4 regions of the Providencia sp. Me31A genome follow, and region 3 is predicted to be linked to each of the others. Evidence: predicted binding sites of a transcription regulator. Region 3 holds the regulator's gene; each other region holds the start of a gene.

Region 1 (2,213 bases), on a different contig from region 3:
TTACATTTGCCGCATGTGGGCCATAAGCTGCCACACGTAGCTGAGCTCCCGTATGCTCCTGTGAGTCATCCTCTTCAGAGTTACCGTAGTTGACAACCATGACAGAGCCATCTTTGGTGATCAGCGCTTGAGTTAAACCTGTGGATTTAGTGCCTTCTGGAATAATTTGGCTTGAATGAGAGTGATCGGCAGTCACGATAACTAATGTATCACCGTGTTTTTTCGCAAAATCTAAGCCGACTTGTACCGCTTCATCAAGGGCGACGGTTTCACCAATTTGACCACATGGATTGGCTTTGTGATCTTGTTTGTCAATAGAGGCGCTTTCAACTTGTAAGAAGAAACCATTTGGGTTGACTTCCAATAACTCAATCGCTTTTTTAGTCATTTGCGCTAATGTCGGTGCATTAGGGTCTAATTTTGCGTTCGGCTTACACTCAAGTGGCGGGTTATTAATATTACCATAATGAACGGCTTTCGGACCTTCCCATGCGACCGCCATATTGCCATCATGGAATAAGCCTAAAACAGGTTTGTCTTGGTTGGCCACTTTAACATCATTCAAGGCATTTACGTCACGTACAATATTAAAACCACGCTCAATCGCTTGTTGTTCTAGCGTTTTGCCTTTATAGTCGCCAGCCTTCGCTTCTTGTTGAAAACTTTTTGCTCCGCCACCTAAAGTGACATCAGCACGCGTCACCAGCAATTGTTCTGAAATTGAACCACGTCCGCCATTTTCTAACGCATTCGTCGCACATTTTTCTGACGTTTCTTCAGGACCATAACATTTACGCGCACTCACATGAGAGTACTGTGCCGCTGGTGTTGCATCTTGAATTTCAGACGTGGTTACGTTACCCGTTGCTTTACCGTTACGCTTCGCAATTTCAATTAAAGTTTCATGGTCATTGCCAAAGACATCAATCCCTAATGCACCATTATACGTTTTCACACCAGATGACCATGCTGTCGCCGAAGCCGCAGAGTCAGTCACATAGTCTGGTTTCTGCGTTTTTTTATCTAACGCATAATGGGTATATTGCCCCGTAATAGGCAGTGCATCAATACCTTTGAAAAAGCCAGAAGCACCTTCTGCATAGTTACGTGCGACGGTAATTTCAGAATCTCCCATACCATCACCGATAAATAAAATCACATTTTTAGCTTGACCATTATGAAGAGCCGCTTTCATTATGTCAGTTTGTTCAGTCGCTAAACGACGCGCTCCGCCAAATTTAGTAATATCGCCTTGAGCAGCTCGATTTTCAGAAACGGCATCATTTTTATCTGCGGCATAAGCAGGAATTGTAGTACCTAAAACTAACGTGCTTACCGTAACCGCTAAAAGGGATTTCATAAAATTACCCGTCATAACTGTTTCCTTGCCAATCAATAATGAAAAAGAGAATGTATGCTTCAAATAATAATAGGCATGCTAAAGGAGCTAGATGACAGTTGAATGACGTTTTTATTGCGGAATAAAGATGGTTGTCATAAATGTGAAAAAGCAGCTCCATATAAGCTGCTTTTTGTCACAATAATAGGCGTAATTTACCACTGCGAGGCTAGCTGTTTTGTGCCTTCATACAGCGTTTCACACCAAGAAACATAATCATGTCCACTCGGTAACTCTAGTGCGTCCGCCTGATAACCTTTGTGTTTTAGCACATCAAATAAGCGATAATGATTTTGAATAATCCCACCCCAACTACCTCTTTGTTCAAATAACCCCGCTTCAAGGAAAAAGCGAATGGGCAGTGGGGGCATGTTTTCTATCTGACGGATCAACCATTCAGGATCTTCCCCCTTTGGCGCCCACCAATAAGAACCTGACATGCTAAGTACATTACCAAACACTTCCGGATGTTGTAATGCATTCCAAGTCGCCCCTAACCCACCAAAACTAGAGCCTGCAATAATGGTACGATTTGCCTCTGCTTGAATGCCTTTTTTGGCGAGTAGCGGCATTAATTCATCCACCAGCAATTTAGGGAAATCATCATTGGGAGGTAATTCGTCCCCACGGCGATCTGAATTAATGCTATCAACAAATACAATATTCATTGCAGGAAGATCACCACCATTTATCCACTTATCAAAAAATTTCGCCATTTGATAATTTTGTAGATAAATTTGGCCATCTAATAACACCAAAAGTGCAGGTTGCTCCATCGGTACATTTGGGCGATACACCGTAATTTTTCTTTCAT
Region 2 (2,213 bases), on a different contig from region 3:
GCACAGGCTTTATCTGCGGTTCCTTCACCATTATCACGCTCAATAATTAAGCCATGAGTATCATCAATTAAGTTAAAGTCACCAATGGCATTTTGATCATCTTCAAAGACATACAACCAGCTTCTTCCTGTCCACTCTTGTTTTTTTACATCAAACTCAAGAATACGTGCGGCACGTTTACCTTCTACAGTTTCATAATCTTGCTTCTCATCATGCCAAATCGCCCCCTCCAACATTGGGTATAGTTTTGCCCCGTCAGGTGATGATGCCATGCCTTCAAAACCTTTTGAACGATTGACTTGGAAAGCCACTCTATCCGTGGGTTTACTTGGCGTGGTGATTTGGTAATGGTCAGGAGAAACAATTTTCTTTCCATCTACTTGTGTTTCAAACAAGGCTAATACCTTGCCATCTAAGTCCATTTTGATTAAATAAGGACCAAACTCATCCCCCACCCATAATGCCCCATCCGCAAATTGAAAACTTTCTGGATCAAAATCGCTGCCTGTCAAATAGCGCTCTTTGGTACTTTCATTAATGATATGAAAAGGAATAATTTTATTTGGGTCTTGGAAGAAAACTGTTTTCAGTGGTGTGGTTTTACCTGATTTGAAATCAATATCATACTGAGTGATGTATAACATCGAGTCAGGGGAGTTTACTTTGTTGCCAAAGCCATTATCCGTCAGCACCCAATATGTCCCATCAGACATACGTTTAATCCCAGAATGCCCTTGTAATGGCTGCCCTTTAATTGGAATATGCATCCCAGTCGGGCGATCCGCTGATTTTCCTTCCACTTTACCTAAAGTATCGATGCGGGTACCCGTCGTAAATTTGCCACTGATTTGTAAGTCTGATGGGGCATTTTCTGGTGCTGGAACCGTTGAGTTAACGGGCAAAATTGAGTGTCCAGCCAATGTTGCTGGCACTTCTTGTTGAGCAAACCCGGTGAGGCTAAATGACACTAAACTTGCCAATAATGACAAAGAACCTAATTTATGTTTGATAGAATTGTGGCGGGTCATGTTATGTTTCCATTGTAAGGCTATCAATAATCGACAGCCGAATCATAACGTTGATGAATGAAGCTTTTATGAAGGATTGAAGACAGTTATTTTACTGAAAAACAAGAATTTTTATAGTATTCAATGAATAGTGAAATTAGGTATTTTTACTTAGCATTATAGCTTTCTAAATACCTCAAGTTGCAGTCCTCCTACAACTTGAGGTTTGAAGAGTATTAACTATTCGGTAAACGGCGATGTTGATTGCCCGTGCCTAATAAACGTAACCCTAGCCAACCACCGCAAATGGATAATAAAATTGCTGCACACAATGGCAATAGTATCCACATACGCCACTCTGGTTGCCAAGGGAAGTCAAACACTTTACGTTGCAATAACCACAACGCAATTTCTGCCCCAAAGGCTGCTGCAAGCCCCGCCATTACGCCAAGTAATGCGAATTCACTCCATAACGTTCTACGCATTAATTTTTTGCTGGCTCCAAGTGTGCGATATACCACAAGCTCTCGCTCTCGTTGGCTCATTCCCACTTGAATTTGTGCCAACAACAGTAATAAGCCACAGAAAATAACCAATACAACCATGACTTCTAAGGCTTGGCTTACTTGCTGAAGAATTTGCTGGATTTGGGTAATAATCGCACCAGTATCAAGCACATTAATCGTTGGGTAATGACGGCTAAGCTGCGTCAATAATTGTCCATCCCCTTCATAATGGAAACTGCTGAGCCAAGTAGTAGGCATTGCAGAAAGCGTTTCTTCAGAAAAAATAAAATAAAAGTTTGGACGCAAGCTTTCCCAATCAACCGTACGAATACTGCTTACCGTGGCATTAAATACCTGAGCCCCAGCGTTAAACGTTAATTTATCACCAATTTTTAAACCGAGCTCTTTAACCACCGTTTGCTCAATCGAAACTTCTCCCGCTTTAGGTGGCCATGTCCCTTCATCGACCACATTCGCAGGCGCCAAGGTTGATTGCCATGTCAAGCTCAGCTCACGTCTGACTGTATTATTATTTGGGTCGCGTTTATCGGCCCATTCAATGGCTGATTGATCGTTAATGTCCGTCAAACGCGCAAGAACGATAGGGTTAAACTCCGTAGGTTGTACTTGATACTGTGCCAGTAACTCCGTCACCGGTTTAAGCTGTGACTGGTTCATATTGATCAAGAAATAATTGGGA
Region 3 (2,213 bases):
ACGGCTAAAATCAGGGTAACGTAATAAGTTAAAAATGTGCTGACCATTATCTTCCGGCCATCGAAAACCAAGTAACGCTTGAGCGTGGCGGTTACACCAGAAAATATTGCCTTCCGTCGTCATCATCACCACTGCATCAGGTAAAGATTCCGCCCCGCTACGAAAACGTTTAATTAACTGGCCTAACTCACGGCGGCGTTTACGGTTACGTTGCTGCATTTGATAGATGCCATAAAATATTGGCGCCCATCCCCCTTTACCTTCTGGCGGCAGCATACTTTTATCAAGCCATAACCAGTAGGAAAGTTTTAGTAAGTTATATCCATGCCAACCTAATGCTGCCAATAATGATATCACCAAAAGCCACGCGAGGTGGCCGATAAAAATGGATAATATCAATGCGGGTAAGATAAATAAAAACAGCCCCCAAATCAGCTGTTTAATTGATAAGCGTTCAAGCACGCTGGCCTCTCCCTAGGTGGTATCAATAACGGACTGAAAAACGGTAACCTGTACCGCGTACGGTTTGTACCATTCTATCATGCCCTTCCGTTTCCAGTGCTTTTCTTAAGCGTCGAATATGGACATCCACTGTTCTGTCTTCCACATAAACATTCGCCCCCCACACATAATTAAGCAGTTGTTCGCGACTATACACGCGCTCGGGGTGGGTCATAAAGAAATGCAGTAACTTATATTCCGTCGGCCCCATGTCGATAGGAATATCATTGCTGGTAACACGATGAGATGTGGGATCTAATGTTAACCCATTCATTTCAATAATATCCTCTGTCGCCATCGGTGAAATACGGCGCAAAATGGCTTTCACTCGTGCAATTAACTCTTTTGGGGAAAATGGCTTAATTAAATAGTCGTCAGCCCCGACTTCTAAGCCTTTTACGCGATCTTCTTCTTCCCCTCGCGCTGTTAGCATCATGACAGGGACATCGCGTGTTGCGCTATCGCGTTTCATATGCTTAATGACTTGGATACCTGAGCCACCAGGGATCATCCAATCCAGTAGCACTAAATCGGGTAGTGGGTCGACAAGCTGAGCTATTGCGCTGTCATAATCATCAGCTTCAATAGATTGAAAACCATTCTGTTCTAATACAAAACAAACCATTTCTCGGATGGGCGCTTCATCTTCAACAACTAGAATGCGTCTTGCCATGATTGTTCCTGTAAATAAGAAGACATTTTTAATGTGAAAGCATTATGCGTCACTTTTATGACAGAATTATGAACCCCCACCGGTAAAGCATATATTCCGCTTTATTTTAGCGGCTAAATGTCATCTAAGTGAAATATTTCAGTCATGTTACGATAAATGCACCGACTTTGCCCAACCAATTAGATGGATAAGGTATACTGTTTCTTAGAATATTCATTACACTTAATAATGAAAGGAATTGATAGCTCATGCGCATTATTCATACCTCTGACTGGCACCTTGGTCAGTATTTCTTTACCAAAAGCCGTGCGTCTGAGCACCAGCATTTCTTAAATTGGCTAGTCGAACAAGTCGAACTCCACCATGTAGATGCGGTTATTGTTGCAGGTGATATTTTTGATACCGGCTCACCACCCAGTTACGCACGTGAACTGTATAACAAGTTTGTCGTCGACCTGCAAAAAACAGGCTGCCAGTTAGTCATTTTAAGCGGTAACCATGATTCCGTATCCGTGCTTAATGAATCAAGTTCTCTACTCAGCTATCTTAATACCCATGTGATCACATCAGGAACAGAGCCCAATGTTATCACTTTACGCAATAAGCAATCACAACCAATTGGGCTAGTTTGCGCGATCCCATTCCTGCGCCCTCGGGATATACAACAGAGCGTTGCAGGACAAAGCAGTGAAGAAAAACAACTTTCACTGCAAACCGCTATTCATGACTATTACAAAATGAGCTATCAACTCGCCCTAGAGCAACGCGCGACATTAGGTCTCGATATCCCGATTATTGCGACAGGGCACTTAACAGTTATCGGTGCTGCACTCACAGATTCAGTGCGTGACATATATATTGGTACCTTAGATGCTTTCCCATCAGGGGCATTTCCCCCAGCAGATTACATTGCATTAGGGCATATCCATCGTCCACAAGTTATTGGTGGACAACAACATATTCGTTATTGTGGCTCTCCAATTGCACTGAGTTTTGATGAAGCGACACAGCAAAAAAGTATTTGTTTGGTAGAATTCGA
Region 4 (2,213 bases), on a different contig from region 3:
CTATGGCTAACGTCTTACCTTGCACCTGATATTTGGGTGCGAGTCCCATTGACTGAAATAGGTCAAAATCAATTTTCACTTGTTTTTCGCTATACATTAACCATTTTTCTCACCATTTTTGCGGGGGTCTGGTTATACATTCGCTACCAAAATAAGCCATTACTTGAATTGGAGTACCATGCAGGTGAGGTAGGTAAAGGGATTGTTTTACCCCCTATGCAGGAAAAAGGGGCGACTGAGGTAAGAGCGGCTATTCGTTCTTTTAATCATATGGCCGCAGAGATTAAAACCTTAGAAAATGACCGAACTGTCTTAATGGCAGGGGTTAGCCACGATTTAAGAACACCATTAACGCGAATTCGTTTAGCCACAGAAATGATGAGTCCCGAGGATAGCTATCTGGCGGAGTCTATCAATAAAGATATTGAAGAATGTGATGCTATTATTGGCCAATTCATGTCTTACCTAAAAACAGGGCAGGAGATGGATATGGAGTTCTGCGATCTTAACGTTATCTTAATGGAAGCGGTAAATTCAGAAAGTAATGTGATTGGTGAAATTGAAACGGCTCTAGAGCCAGATTCAATGATTGTTAATGGTAATCCATTAGCGATTAAACGCGCGATTACCAATATGATTGTTAATGCTTACCGCTATGGTAATGGGTGGATTAAAGTCAGTAGTGGTAAAACAGAAGATAGTGTTTGGTTCCAAGTAGAAGATGACGGTGTCGGTATCAAAGAGGAAGATATCCATCGTTTGTTCCAACCATTTGTGCAAGGTGAAGAAGCTCGTAGCAACAAAGGGACAGGCTTGGGACTGGCGATTATTCGACGGATTGTTGATGCTCATGAAGGGAGTATTGAGGTTCATAAGAGTGAGCGCGGAGGATTTGCGATTAGGGCTTTGCTTCCTCTTAAAGAGAAAGAAGACTGATATCTCGTCATATTTCAAGCTGTAGGGGGGTAACCTACACTCAGCTCCCCTAGTCACATACTTATGTATGCTCCTAGGGATATCTTCGCTTGGCGCCTACCGACAACTTGAACTATTTAGAGCTATCCCTTTACTCTTCACACTTTGCACCGCAGCGTTGTTGGCTGCGACACAAATTGTTTTGAGTATTGTTCTATGGTCAGCAATATAAAAATATTTTTCGCTTTTATGACAGTCTGTCATTTTTCTTTTTGGCATCAGTGTTGAAGCTATAAATGTTTAACTACTTGAATTTTATAATATAAAATTTTATTTCCCTTCGTTTTTACTTTCTTTCCAATGAAAAAATAATCAATTGTCATAAAACTGTCATAAAAACGACATGTTGTCGTAACTAAATTGTCCTATTTTTCCTACCGTGACATACACCCAACAATTTTATACTTGATTGTTTCTATACATCCCCGGAGGGATTATGAAAATGACGCGTACCACCTTAGCAAGCGTAATGGCAGCAACTTTATCTCTGACTGCAATGTCTTCTTTTGCTGCTACCAGCCTGACGGGAGCTGGCGCGACCTTCCCTGCTCCTGTTTATGCAAAGTGGGCAGACTCTTATCAGAAAGAAACAGGTAATAAAGTGAACTATCAGGGGATTGGTTCTTCTGGTGGTGTAAAACAAATTAATGCAAAAACAGTTGATTTCGGTGCATCTGATGCCCCATTGACTGACGAAAAACTCAAAGAAGATGGTTTATTCCAGTTCCCAACCGTCATCGGTGGTGTCGTACTGGCAGTAAATGTAAAAGGTATCGAATCTGGCCAATTGACGTTAGATGGCAACACATTGGGTGATATCTATTTAGGTAAAATTACCAGATGGAATGACCCAGCAATTGTTAAATTAAATCCGAATGTTAACCTTCCAGACCAAGCTATTGCAGTTGTAAGACGCTCTGACGGTTCAGGTACAACATTTGTCTTTACTAGCTACTTAGCAAAAGTCAGTGCAAGTTGGAAATCAGATATTGGTGCAGGTTCAACGGTTAACTGGCCGAAAAATAGCGTAGGCGGCAAAGGTAATGACGGTGTTGCGGCTTTCGTTCAACGTCTGCCAGGTTCAATTGGCTATGTGGAATACGCTTACGCAAAACAAAATAATCTTGCGTATACTAAACTTATCTCTGCGGACGGCGAAGCCGTGTCTCCGACAGGCGAAAGCTTTAGCGCGGCAGCGAAAAAAGTGGACTGGTCTCATTCATTCGCTCAAGACCTGA

Evidence for each region. Region 3 encodes PhoB, which activates phosphate uptake and scavenging genes when phosphate is short. Its sites were predicted from a motif close to CTGTCATAAAACTGNCNNAT; they were not measured.
Region 1: the regulator PhoB is predicted to act here: its motif matches at 1,450-1,469, upstream of phoA (alkaline phosphatase).
Region 2: the regulator PhoB is predicted to act here: its motif matches at 1,095-1,114, upstream of ACLPIE_RS01565 (esterase-like activity of phytase family protein).
Region 4: the regulator PhoB is predicted to act here: its motif matches at 1,292-1,311, upstream of pstS (phosphate ABC transporter substrate-binding protein PstS).

The regions. Positions count from the first base shown of each region.
Region 1 covers NZ_JBKQGZ010000028.1:36,041-38,253, forward strand. Annotated here, with positions in the region: gene phoA (alkaline phosphatase) at 1-1,375, opposite strand, end outside; gene ACLPIE_RS19430 (alpha/beta hydrolase-fold protein) at 1,555-2,213, opposite strand, start outside.
Region 2 covers NZ_JBKQGZ010000002.1:32,664-34,876, forward strand. Annotated here, with positions in the region: gene ACLPIE_RS01565 (esterase-like activity of phytase family protein) at 1-1,028, opposite strand, end outside; gene ybbP (putative ABC transporter permease subunit YbbP) at 1,244-2,213, opposite strand, start outside.
Region 3 covers NZ_JBKQGZ010000008.1:76,600-78,812, reverse strand. Annotated here, with positions in the region: gene phoR (phosphate regulon sensor histidine kinase PhoR) at 1-462, opposite strand, end outside; gene phoB (phosphate regulon transcriptional regulator PhoB) at 485-1,174, opposite strand; gene sbcD (exonuclease subunit SbcD) at 1,423-2,213, shown strand, end outside.
Region 4 covers NZ_JBKQGZ010000019.1:92,360-94,572, forward strand. Annotated here, with positions in the region: gene envZ (two-component system sensor histidine kinase EnvZ) at 1-936, shown strand, start outside; gene pstS (phosphate ABC transporter substrate-binding protein PstS) at 1,412-2,213, shown strand, end outside.